2 regions of the Thioalkalivibrio sp. ALJ15 genome follow, and region 1 is predicted to be linked to the other one. Evidence: predicted binding sites of a transcription regulator. Region 1 holds the regulator's gene; the other holds the start of a gene.
What was found. The regulator FNR, encoded in region 1, switches genes on or off when oxygen is low (the NO sensors DNR and NnrR bind a similar motif). The targets are predictions, from matches to a motif close to TTGATNTANATCAA.
Positions count from the first base shown of each region.

Region 2: hemN (oxygen-independent coproporphyrinogen III oxidase) is a predicted target of FNR. The motif match lies at 1,859-1,872, and genes of this name have one in related genera.

Region 1 covers NZ_KB912057.1:258,971-264,124, forward strand. The annotation lists gene G015_RS0104835 (hypothetical protein) at 1-144, opposite strand, end outside; gene G015_RS0104840 (cyclopropane-fatty-acyl-phospholipid synthase family protein) at 255-1,493, opposite strand; gene fnr (fumarate/nitrate reduction transcriptional regulator Fnr) at 1,699-2,430, shown strand; gene G015_RS0104850 (TIGR02444 family protein) at 2,423-2,908, shown strand; gene G015_RS0104855 (DUF2058 domain-containing protein) at 2,956-3,525, shown strand; gene G015_RS0104860 (DNA mismatch repair protein MutS) at 3,541-5,130, opposite strand.
Region 2 covers NZ_KB912060.1:161,293-166,446, reverse strand. The annotation lists gene hpnE (hydroxysqualene dehydroxylase HpnE) at 1-898, opposite strand, end outside; gene hpnD (presqualene diphosphate synthase HpnD) at 912-1,769, opposite strand; gene hemN (oxygen-independent coproporphyrinogen III oxidase) at 1,951-3,339, shown strand; gene hpnC (squalene synthase HpnC) at 3,336-4,214, opposite strand; gene rmuC (DNA recombination protein RmuC) at 4,220-5,154, opposite strand, start outside.

The sequences.
Region 1 (5,154 bases):
CGACCAGGGCACCTTGCGCGCGGTCGCCGCGACCTCGGTGATCCGGCTGCGCCCGGCCGCCTCGATCAGCACATGGTCCTGGCTCGGACTGGCGGCCTGGGGGGCCTCCTGCCGCTGTTGCCGCTTGCGAAACCTGCCAAACACGCGTCGTCCCTGCCCCCTCAGCGTTTCCGTGAAGTGTAGGGAAAACAGACCGGTTGCGGGTGCCCGGTCAGGAAAAAATGTTCAGGGAGCCAGGAAGTAGTCCGCAATCCCTACGCAGCACTGCGACCCCGGACTGCCGCCTCCCCCGGCGGCGTCGAAACCACCTTGGGCGCCTCGTCGGCATACAGATAGTCGCGGGTGAGCGGCACGGCATCCTGCTGTTTGGCCACCTGGATGTGGAACACCACCTGGCGCCACCAGCGGAAGGTCGCCTCGCAACTGGCCAGATAGAACTCCCACATGCGGCAGAAGCGCTCGTCGAAGTGGCCCACTGCCTCGGCACGGATGTTCTGGAACCGCCGATACCACTCGGCGAGCGTCTCCGCATAGTGCAGCCGCCAGAACTCGATATCGGTGGTATGCAGCGGGGTCGGCTCCAACGCCTCCATCACCTCGGACAGTGCCGGGGTATAACCGCCAGGGAAGATGTACTTGCTCAGCCAGGGGTTGGTGGTCCCCGGAGGCCCCTGGCGGCCAATCGTGTGCAGGACGGCCACGCCATCGTCCTTGAGCAGGTCGTTCACCCGCTGGAAGAACGTGCCGTAATTGGGCACGCCGACATGCTCGAACATGCCGACACTGACGATCCGGTCGTACTGGTCGTCGTGTTCGCGGTAGTCCTGATAGAAAAAGCGCACGCGATCGTCCAGCCCGCGGCGCTTCGCCTCGGCCTGGGCCACTCGCAGCTGCTCCCGGGACAGGGTGATTCCGTCCACCTGGACATCGGCATTCTCGGCCAGGTGAAAGGCCAGCCCACCCCAGCCGCAGCCGATATCCAGCACCCGCTGACCGGGCTCCAGCACCAGCTTCTTGCGCAGCATCGCGCACTTGGCCTGCTGGGCCTCCTCCAGGGTCATGTCCGGGCGCTCGAAATAGGCACAGCTGTAGAACATGCCTTCGTCGAGAAAACGGCGGAACAGCCACTCGTCCACGTCGTAATGATGGGAGATGTTCTGGTAGCTGCGCGCGATACGGTTGCCCTGCTCGAGGACCGCGCGAAACATGCACACCAGCGGGTGCACACGACGCTGGAATCTGGGCGCGAAGTTGCGCATGGCCACATCCAGAAACACCCGGATGCCCTCGGGACCCGGCGACCAGAGCCCGTCCATATAGGTTTCGCCCAGCTGAAACCCGGGATCTCGCGCGATGCGCTTGAGGGCCGCCCGATCATGGACCTGCAGCGTGATCTCGGGTGCCCCCTGCCCGAAACGGCGCTCGCTCCCGTCCGGCTCGCGCAGGATCAGCGTGCCGTGGTGCATGTATTCGTTCAGCATCCGTTCGATCATTGCGTCCCTTCCCATGCGAATCGCCTGCTATATTAAACAGAGTCTAGATATCGCACTCGCTCCGCCGCAAGCCTCTGAATTGGCTGATCCCTGCCACTCCAAAAGGTTCCACACTCACAATACCGGAATTCCTCATACGGGCAACCTCTATACGGGGGCCTCACACACCTTCCCTCACCGATGGCAAAACCGCTAACCTGAGCACATGACACTGCGCCCGACCCAAGCCTGCGAACACTGCACCCTGCGCCAGCTCTGTCTGCCGATGGGGCTGCCACAAAACGAACTCTGGCAACTCGACGAGATCGTGCAGCAACGCCGTCCGATCGAAAAGGGGGCCTTGCTGTTCGGCATGGGCGAGCGCTTCGACACCCTGTTTGCCGTACGCACCGGGGCGTTGAAGACCGTTCTGATCGGCGACGACGGTACCGAGCAAATCACCGGCTTCGCCCTCGCAGGCGATCTGCTGGGGCTGGATGCGATCCACTCCAGAAAACATCCGGTCAGCGCGGTCGCCCTCGAATCCACCAGTGTCTGCGCAGTCCCGTACACCCATGTGGACGACCTCGCCGGCAGGCTTCCGACATTCCGCCAGCACATGATGAACGTGATGAGCCAGGGGCTGGCTCAGGACGAAAGCCTGCATGCCCTGCTCGGGCAGCGCACGGCGGAGCAGCGCCTGGCCACATTCCTCGTCACCCTGTCGGAGCGGCATCGTGCACGGGGCCTGTCCACCGAGCGCTTCTACCTCCCGATGTCGCGCGCCGACATCGCGAACCACCTGGGGCTGACTCAGGAGACCATCAGCCGCCTGTTCACACAGCTGCGCAACCAGGGGGTAATCAACCTGCACACCCGGGATCTCGAGATCCTCGAGCCGACGACCCTGCGCAGTACCGCCGGCGTGACTTTTACGCCCGCCGCCAGTAGTGCCTGAGGCCGCCCGGCCACACGACTTCGACCGCTTCTGGGATTTCGCCCTGCGGATATGGGCCTGCGCCCCCGCACGGAAACGCCTGCTGCACTGGCAGGATGCCCATGAGGTCGATGCCATCCTCGCCCTGTTCGCCCTGTGGTACCCACGGCGAGTACACACACACGACTGGCAGGCGCTGATGCAGGCCGCCGCGCGCTGGCGCGAGCAAACCACCTCGCGCGTGCGCGCCCTGCGCCGCCGTCTCAAGCCCAACAGCCCCGATGAGCGACAACGCCAAGCCCTGTACGACGCCGTGAAAGGGCTGGAGCTGGCTTGCGAGCGCACGGCTGCGATGCGACTGTGTCAGCGCACGCAGGCGCTGGGCAATCCCGCTGCGACTCCCGATCTTGCGCGGCGTTTACACCTGCTGTTTCCCACCCTTCCCATGACCGAGATCCTGGACGGATTACCCGAACTTACACACGTCGGCTGCACATAGCAGAGGTTCGGGCTATCCTCCCGACACATTTTCTACAGGCAAGCGGCATGTCGGACGATCTGCGCAATCAGCTCCTGAAGGCCGGGCTGGTGGACGAAAAACAGGTGCGCAAGGCCAAGAGCCAGAAGCACAAGGCCCAGAAGACACAACCGAAAAAGAAAAAGGGCAAGCCCGCCGACGCCGAGGCTAGCGCCGCTGCGGCTCGTCAAGCCGAGCAGGCCCAGCGCTCGCGGGAGAAGAACCAGGAACGACAGGAAAAGGCCGAACGCCGCGCGCGCCGGGCGCAGATTCGCGAACTGGTGAACCAGCACCTGGCCCCGATCCCCACCGGCGACGCCGCGATCGACTACCACTTCCAGTTCGACGGGCAGGTCCGCCACCTGCCGGTGACCGAGGACACCCGCAAGCGCCTGGTCGACGGCCGCGCGGCGCTGGCCGGCCTGGAGCTGCACCCGAGCAAGGGTTTCCGTGTAATCCCGCGCGACATCGCGGACAAGATCCGCGAGCGGGATGCCGAATGGCCGCTGGTTATCCCGGCCGAGGAAAGCGGCGGTTCCGAGCCCGATCCCGACGACCCGTACAAGGACTACGTCGTCCCCGACGACCTCATGTGGTAACGCCTCGCTCGGGGCTCACGCCTTGCCGGTATCGCCCCCGGCCTGGGCGGTGGGGAGTTCGGCGAAATGCTCGCGCGCACGGGCAACCAGCTGGGCCGGCAGCCCGTTCTTCTCGGCAATCGTAAGACCAAAGGACACACCCGGCTCGCCAATCAGCAGCCGGTAGGTCGGGGACAGCGTCTCGGCATCGAACTGCATCGAGGCGTTCACGATGCCCGCGTGCTGGGCGGCATAGTCCTTCAGGGGCGCCAGGTGGGTATTCACAATCCCGCGCGTGCCACGCGCACGCAACTCGTCCAGCATCGCCATCGCCAGTGCCGCGCCCTCGTCGGGGTCGGTGCCCGTACCCAGCTCGTCCAGCAGGATCAGGGTCTCCGACCCCGCGTGATCAAGAATCCGCTTCAGAACCTCCACATGGCCGGCAAACGTGGACAGGTGGTGGAACAGGCTTTGATGGTCGCCGACATCGACCATCACCTGATCGAAGCGCCCGATGCGGCAGTCCTGCTCGGCCGGGATATGCAGCCCGCACCAGGCCATGGTGACCAGCAGCCCGAGCGTCTTCAGCGCGACCGTCTTGCCGCCGGTATTCGGCCCGGTGATCAGCAACAGGGGCTGCTCGCCATCCAGCCGGATCGACAGCGGCACCGGCTGCGGCCCGTTGCCCTCGGCGAACTGCAACAGCAGCAGCGGGTGGTAGGCCTCGATCAGTTCCACCCCGGCCTCCGCCTCCAACCGCGGGGCATGGGCATTCATCTGTGCGGATAGCTGCGCGGCGGCGGATGCCAGGTCGATCCAGGTCAGTGCGGTCAGCATCAGTTCCAGCGGCTCGCCATACTGGCGCACCACGTCGGTCAGCTCGCGCAGCAGGCGCTGCTGCTCGGTATTGATCTGGCTGTTGACCGTATCCAACTGGTTGTTCAGCGGCACCGCCTCGATCGGCTCGACGATCTGGTCGCGCCCGCCCATCGCGGTGCCGCGACGCACACCCTTGACCGCATTGGCCGCCTCGCCACGCAGCACCATCACCGCGCGTTCCTGGTGCCACTGCACCTTCAGCGCGTCCTCGCCCTTTTGCGCGACATCGGAGGCCGCCAGGCGCTTTTTCACCACCGCCTCGACCTCGTCGCGCAGGCGCCCACGCTGCTCGAAGGCCTCGACCAGCGCGGGGCTCGCGTCCTCGCGCAGCGACCCGCCGGGGTTCAGGCACGCCGACAGGCGCTCTTCCAGCCCCTCGGGCGGATACAGCTTGTTCAGGTCCGCCGGATAGATCTCGGGGGTGTCCGCCAGTTGATCCGCCAGCTCGCGGGCCTGACGCATGATTGTCTGGAGGTTGTGCAGGGCCTGCACCGGCAGCGCAGCCCCGGGGTTGGACGCCTGGCGCAGCGCCGCGCGCACGTCCGGCAGTTGCCCCAGACGCGGCAGGGTCCCGGCATCCAGACGCTGGCGCGCAACGGTCACCGCGGTCTGCAGTGCGCGCGCCGCATCCAGATTCGGTGCCGGCTCCAGCCCGCGCGCGGCATCCGCGCCGTAGGGCGTCGCGGTCAGGCGCTCCAGCAGACGCTGGATCGCGGGGAATTCGAGGGCCTTCAGATCAACCTGCATGACATACCCTTGTGCATGAATTCT
Region 2 (5,154 bases), on a different contig from region 1:
TGCGCTCGCCCATGGCCACCAGGGCCCGATGGTGGGGTTGCAGCTCGGGGGCCTCGGGCAGGAGCCGAGCGGCCGCGCTGGGCGCGGTGGCGAGGATCACCGCGTTGGCATGGGTGACGCGATGGTTGCGGTCGCGGAGCTGGTAGCGGGCCTCCGTGCCCCCGGATTCGATGGCCACAATGCGCCGTCCGATCTCGACCGTGGCGCCGCGCTCGCGCAATTCGCGCAGGGCGGGTTCCGGATACAGCGATCCCAGCGGCCGGGTCGGGATGAGCAGTCGGGCGTCGTCCGGCCCGTGGTTTAGGGCCAGACGCAGCACGTTCTGGAAGATCCGGGCCGAGGCGCTGCGGATCGGCGTGTTCATGACTGCGAGGCACAGCGGTTCCCAGAGCTGGCGGATCAGCGTGTCCGGCTGATGGCGCGTCTGCAGCCATTCGAGTACGTCGAGGTCCTCGTCCAGCGGCCGATGCAGGATCGAGGCTGCCCCCAAAAGGGCCGGGAGGCGCCTGTGCAGCGGGGTGCCCGCGAGGCTTTGCCACAGGCCACTGGCGAGGGCGGGCAGGCGTGGCGAGCGGGGCTCCAGGCCAAAGGCCGGATGAGGGCGGCCCGGTGCATGCATGCGCAGGCCGAACGGCAGCGCCGCAAAGGCGCGCTCCGGGTCGGTGCCGACCGAGCGCAGTTGTTCCAGGGTGGCGTGACAGGCGCCGACCAGCACGTGCTGGCCGTTGTCCAGTTCGGCGCCATCGCGGTTCAGGCTGCGGGCGCGACCGCCGCCGGTGGCGGCGGCCTCGATCAGGTGGACCGCGATGCCGGCCCGGGCCAGGGTCAGCGCGGCGGTCAGACCGGCCCAGCCGGCGCCGAGCACGACGACCGGATGCGATGCGGGAACGGCAGCCATGGGGCGGGCGCGGTCAGCCCGCGCGGCGGTAGTCGCGCTTCAGTCGGCGCGCAGTGCGCCAGGCGATCCAGAGCTTGCGGATCGGGGTCAGCCGCACGCGGTGCTCCAGCACGCGATAGCCATCGTCCTGGATCTCGTCGAGCAGGGTGCGGTAGATCGCGGCCATGATCAGGCCCGGGCGCTGGGCGTAGCGGTCCTCGGCGGGCAGGTGCTCCTCCGCGCGCTGATAGTAGCGGCGGGCCCGTTCGGCCTGCTCGGCGAACAGGGCGCGGTGGCGGTCGTCTGTAACGTTAAGCTGGAATTCCTCGGGCTTTACGCCGTGCTTTTTCAGCTCGTCCAGCGGGATGTAGACCCGGCCGCGCATCGCGTCTTCGTGGACGTCGCGCAGGATGTTGGTCAGTTGCAGGGCCATCCCCAGGTCATGCGCGTATTTCAGCGTGCGCCGGTCCGAGAAGCCGAAGATATGGGCGGACAGGATCCCGACTACGCTGGCCGCGCGGTAGCAGTACAGCGACAGTGTGGTGAAGTCGGGATAGCTGTCGTAGTCGAGATCCATCTGCATGCCGTCGATGATCTCGTCGAAATACTCGCGGCTGAGATCGAACGGCGCCAGATGCGGCTGCAGGGCCTGGGTGATCGGGTGGCGCGGCTGATGGTCGAACAGACGCTCGATCTCCTCGCGCCACCACTGGAGCTTGGTGCGCGCCACGCTCTCCTCGCTGACCTCGTCGACGATGTCGTCCACCTCGCGGCAGAACGCGTACAGCGCGGTGATCGCACGGCGCCGGTCGGGTTCCAGGAACCGGAATGCGTAGTAGAAGCTGGAGCCGCTCTTCGCGGCCTTCTCCTCGCAATATTCGTCGGGGGACATACGCGCTCGGGATCGGGGTTCCGTCTTGGGACGGCAAGGCTAGCACAGCGGGGCCGGGATGCGGATGGCGGCGGTGATCGAAGCCACGTTTGACATACATCAACCGTACCCGGCTGGAGGCCGCGTAGGGTGGGGGTGTCAGGGTGGCGCAAGGGCCCGCCCTCCCGTTGCGGAGAGTCGTATGGAACAACGTCTGGTATTCGATCCCGAGGTGCTGCGCCGCTATGACGTGAGCGGGCCTCGTTTTACGTCCTACCCAACGGCTCCGCAGTTCCATGAGGGGTTTGACGCGCAGGCCTATGCGCGGGTGGCGCGGGCGACGAATGCCGAAGGTGCAGCGCGCCCGTTGTCGCTCTACGTCCACGTGCCCTTCTGCGACACGGTGTGTTTCTACTGTGCCTGCAACAAGGTGATTACCGGCAATTATCGGCGCGCGACGAGCTATCTCGACTCGCTGGAGCAGGAGATCGCCCTGCAGGGCGGGCTGTTCGATCGCGATCGGCCGGTACGCCAGCTGCACTTCGGGGGCGGGACGCCGACGTATCTGTCCGACGAGGACCTGACCCGGGTCATGAAGGCCCTGGGCCGGCATTTCACGCTGGAGACCGGTCCGGAGCGGGAATTCTCTATCGAGATTGATCCGCGTGCCGTGCGCCCCGGCACCCTGCCGCTCCTGGCGTCGCTGGGCTTCAACCGCATCAGTGTCGGGGTGCAGGATGTCGATCCGGCCGTGCAGAAGGCCGTCAACCGCATCCAGCCGTTCGAGGTCACCGAGCAGGCGGTACGCCAGGCGCGCGAGCAAGGCTTTACCTCCACCAACCTGGACCTGATCTACGGGCTGCCCCTGCAGACGGTCGACACGTTCTCCGCGACACTGGACCGCGTGCTGGAACTGCGCCCGGAACGGCTGGCCGTGTACAACTACGCGCACCTGCCGGAGCTGTTCAAGACGCAGCGCCAGATCCGCGACGGCGACCTCCCGCCGGCCACGGAGCGGCTCGCGATCCTTGAGATGACCATCCAGCGACTGACCGACGCGGGGTATGTGTACATCGGCATGGATCACTTTGCGCTGCCCGATGACGAACTCGCGATCGCCCAGCGCGCGGGCACGCTGCAGCGAAACTTCCAGGGCTACTCGACGCGCGCGGAGTACGACCTCGTGGCACTGGGGCCGACCGCCATTGGCAAGGTCGGGGACAGCTACAGCCAGAACCTGCGCGAGGTCGATGCCTATCAGGAACGGCTGGCATCCGGCCGGCTGCCCGTGTTCCGCGGCCTGGAGCTGAGCGCGGATGACCGCCTGCGGCGCGCCGTGATCAGCGAGTTGATGTGTCACTCGAGGGTCGACTTCGGCGGCATCGAGGCCGCATTCGGCATCGACTTCCGGGAGACCTTTGGCGATGCCCTGGACCGTCTGGCCGAGATGGAGGCCGACGGCCTCGTCACCATCGGCAGCGACTGCCTGGAGGTCCAGCCACGCGGCCGGCTCCTGCTCCGCAACGTTGCCATGGCCTTCGACGCCTACCTGAACCGCGAAGCGCAGCGCCGCTACTCCAAGGTCGTCTAGCTCGTGTTACGCCTGCGGCGGCGGGGGCGCAGGCTGTGGGCGAGGATGATCCAGGCGTCGCGGGTGCGCAGGCGTGGGCGGGCGAATACGTCGTCCTGCTGGCGCAGGCGCCAGAGTACGCGGGCGCCGCCGTTGATGATGGCGCGGATCTCCAGGCCCATGCGTCCGCGCAGCATGCCGCCGAGCGGTGCCCCCGCGCGCAGCAGGCGATCGGCGCGTGCGTACTGGAACTGCATCAGGTTTCGTAACTGAAAGGTCGTCTGGCCCGCCGCGATCATCTCCTCGCTGACGCCGTACTGTGCCATCTCGTTCTGCGGCAGGTAGATCCGGTTGTTCTCGGTGATGTCCTGGTGCAGATCCTGATAAAAGTTGATCAGTTGCAGGGCCGAGCAGACCGCGTCGGAGTAGCCAATCATCTCCTCGGTCGGGTTGCCGTCGAGGTACAGCATCAGCCGCCCGACCGGGTTGGCGGAGCGGCGGCAGTACTCCATGACCTCGCCAAAGGTCGCGTAGCGCTTCTGTTCCAGGTCCTGGATGAAGGCGTCGACCAGATCGACGAACGGGGCGGCGGGCAGGCTGAAACGCTGCCGCGCATCGGCCAGCGCGATCCATTCCGGCTCGGATTCCGCGGCCGGGTCCTCGAGGATCTGCACGCGTTCCTGCATGGCGATCAGGTCGGCACGCCGCTCGTCGACCGGGCGCTGGTCCTCGTCGGCGAGGTCGTCGGCATCGCGAGCGAAGCAGTAGATCGCGGCGACCGGCCCGCGCAGGCGCGCGGGCAGCAGCCAGGAGGCGACCGGGAAGTTCTCGTAGTGCTCCGCCGCACGGCGCTGGCAGTGGCGGTACGCGGCGCGGATGTCGGGGCGGCCCGCCATGCGGCTCAGTCCCGCGAGCCCGTGTCCGGAGCGGTGTCGCCGTCCGGGTTGTCGTCCGGTAGGTTCGCGTCGACGGGCTGGCGGGCGCGATTGTTCAGGGTATCCGGCGCCTCCGGGTTCTTGCGCGCGCGGATACCCAGCTCCTGGAACCGTCGGGCGCTCGGCATGACCTGGCGCTCCAGGCTGCCTACGGTTTTGTTGAAGGCGTCGGTGCTCTGGTCCAGCGCCTTGCCGAGGCGCGCCAGGTGTTCGGTCATGGTGCCCAGGCGGTGGGAGAGCTCCGCCCCGAGATCACGAATCTCCAGCGCGTGCTCGGTGAGCTGCGCCTGTTGCCAGCCGTACTCGACCGTGCGCAGCAGGGCGATCAGCGTGCTCGGGGTCGCGAGCAAAACCTGGCGTTCCAGGGCGTATTCCAGGAGACCGGGTTCGTGTTCCAGCGCGGCGGCCAGGAACGGGTCGCCGGGCAGGAACAGGACGGCGAACTCGGGGGACTGCTCGACGCTGGCCCAGTACTGCTTGCTGGAGAGCTCGGTGACGCGCGAGCGCAAGTGCTGGGCATGACGCTTGAAGGCCGCTGCGCGCGGTTCCGGGTCGGCCGCGGCGACGGCGTCGAGATAGGCATCCAGCGGTGTCTTGGCATCCACGACCAGGGCGCGATTGCCGGGCATGTGCACCAGCAGGTCCGGGCGTTGGCGGCCGCCGTCGCCGTCCAGCGGCGGCTGTTCGGTGAAGTCGCAGTGCGCCGAGAGGCCGGCCAGCTCCACCGCGCGCTTGAGGGTGAGCTCGCCCCAGCGCCCGCGCACGCCGGGGCGGGACAGGGCCTGCACGAGGTTGTGTGCCTCGCGCTGGAGCGTGGCGTTGTCCGAGCTCAGGCGCTGGATCTGTTCGTTCAGTGCGGCGAAGGCCTGAGCCCGTGAGCGTTCCATCGCGTTGATCTCGG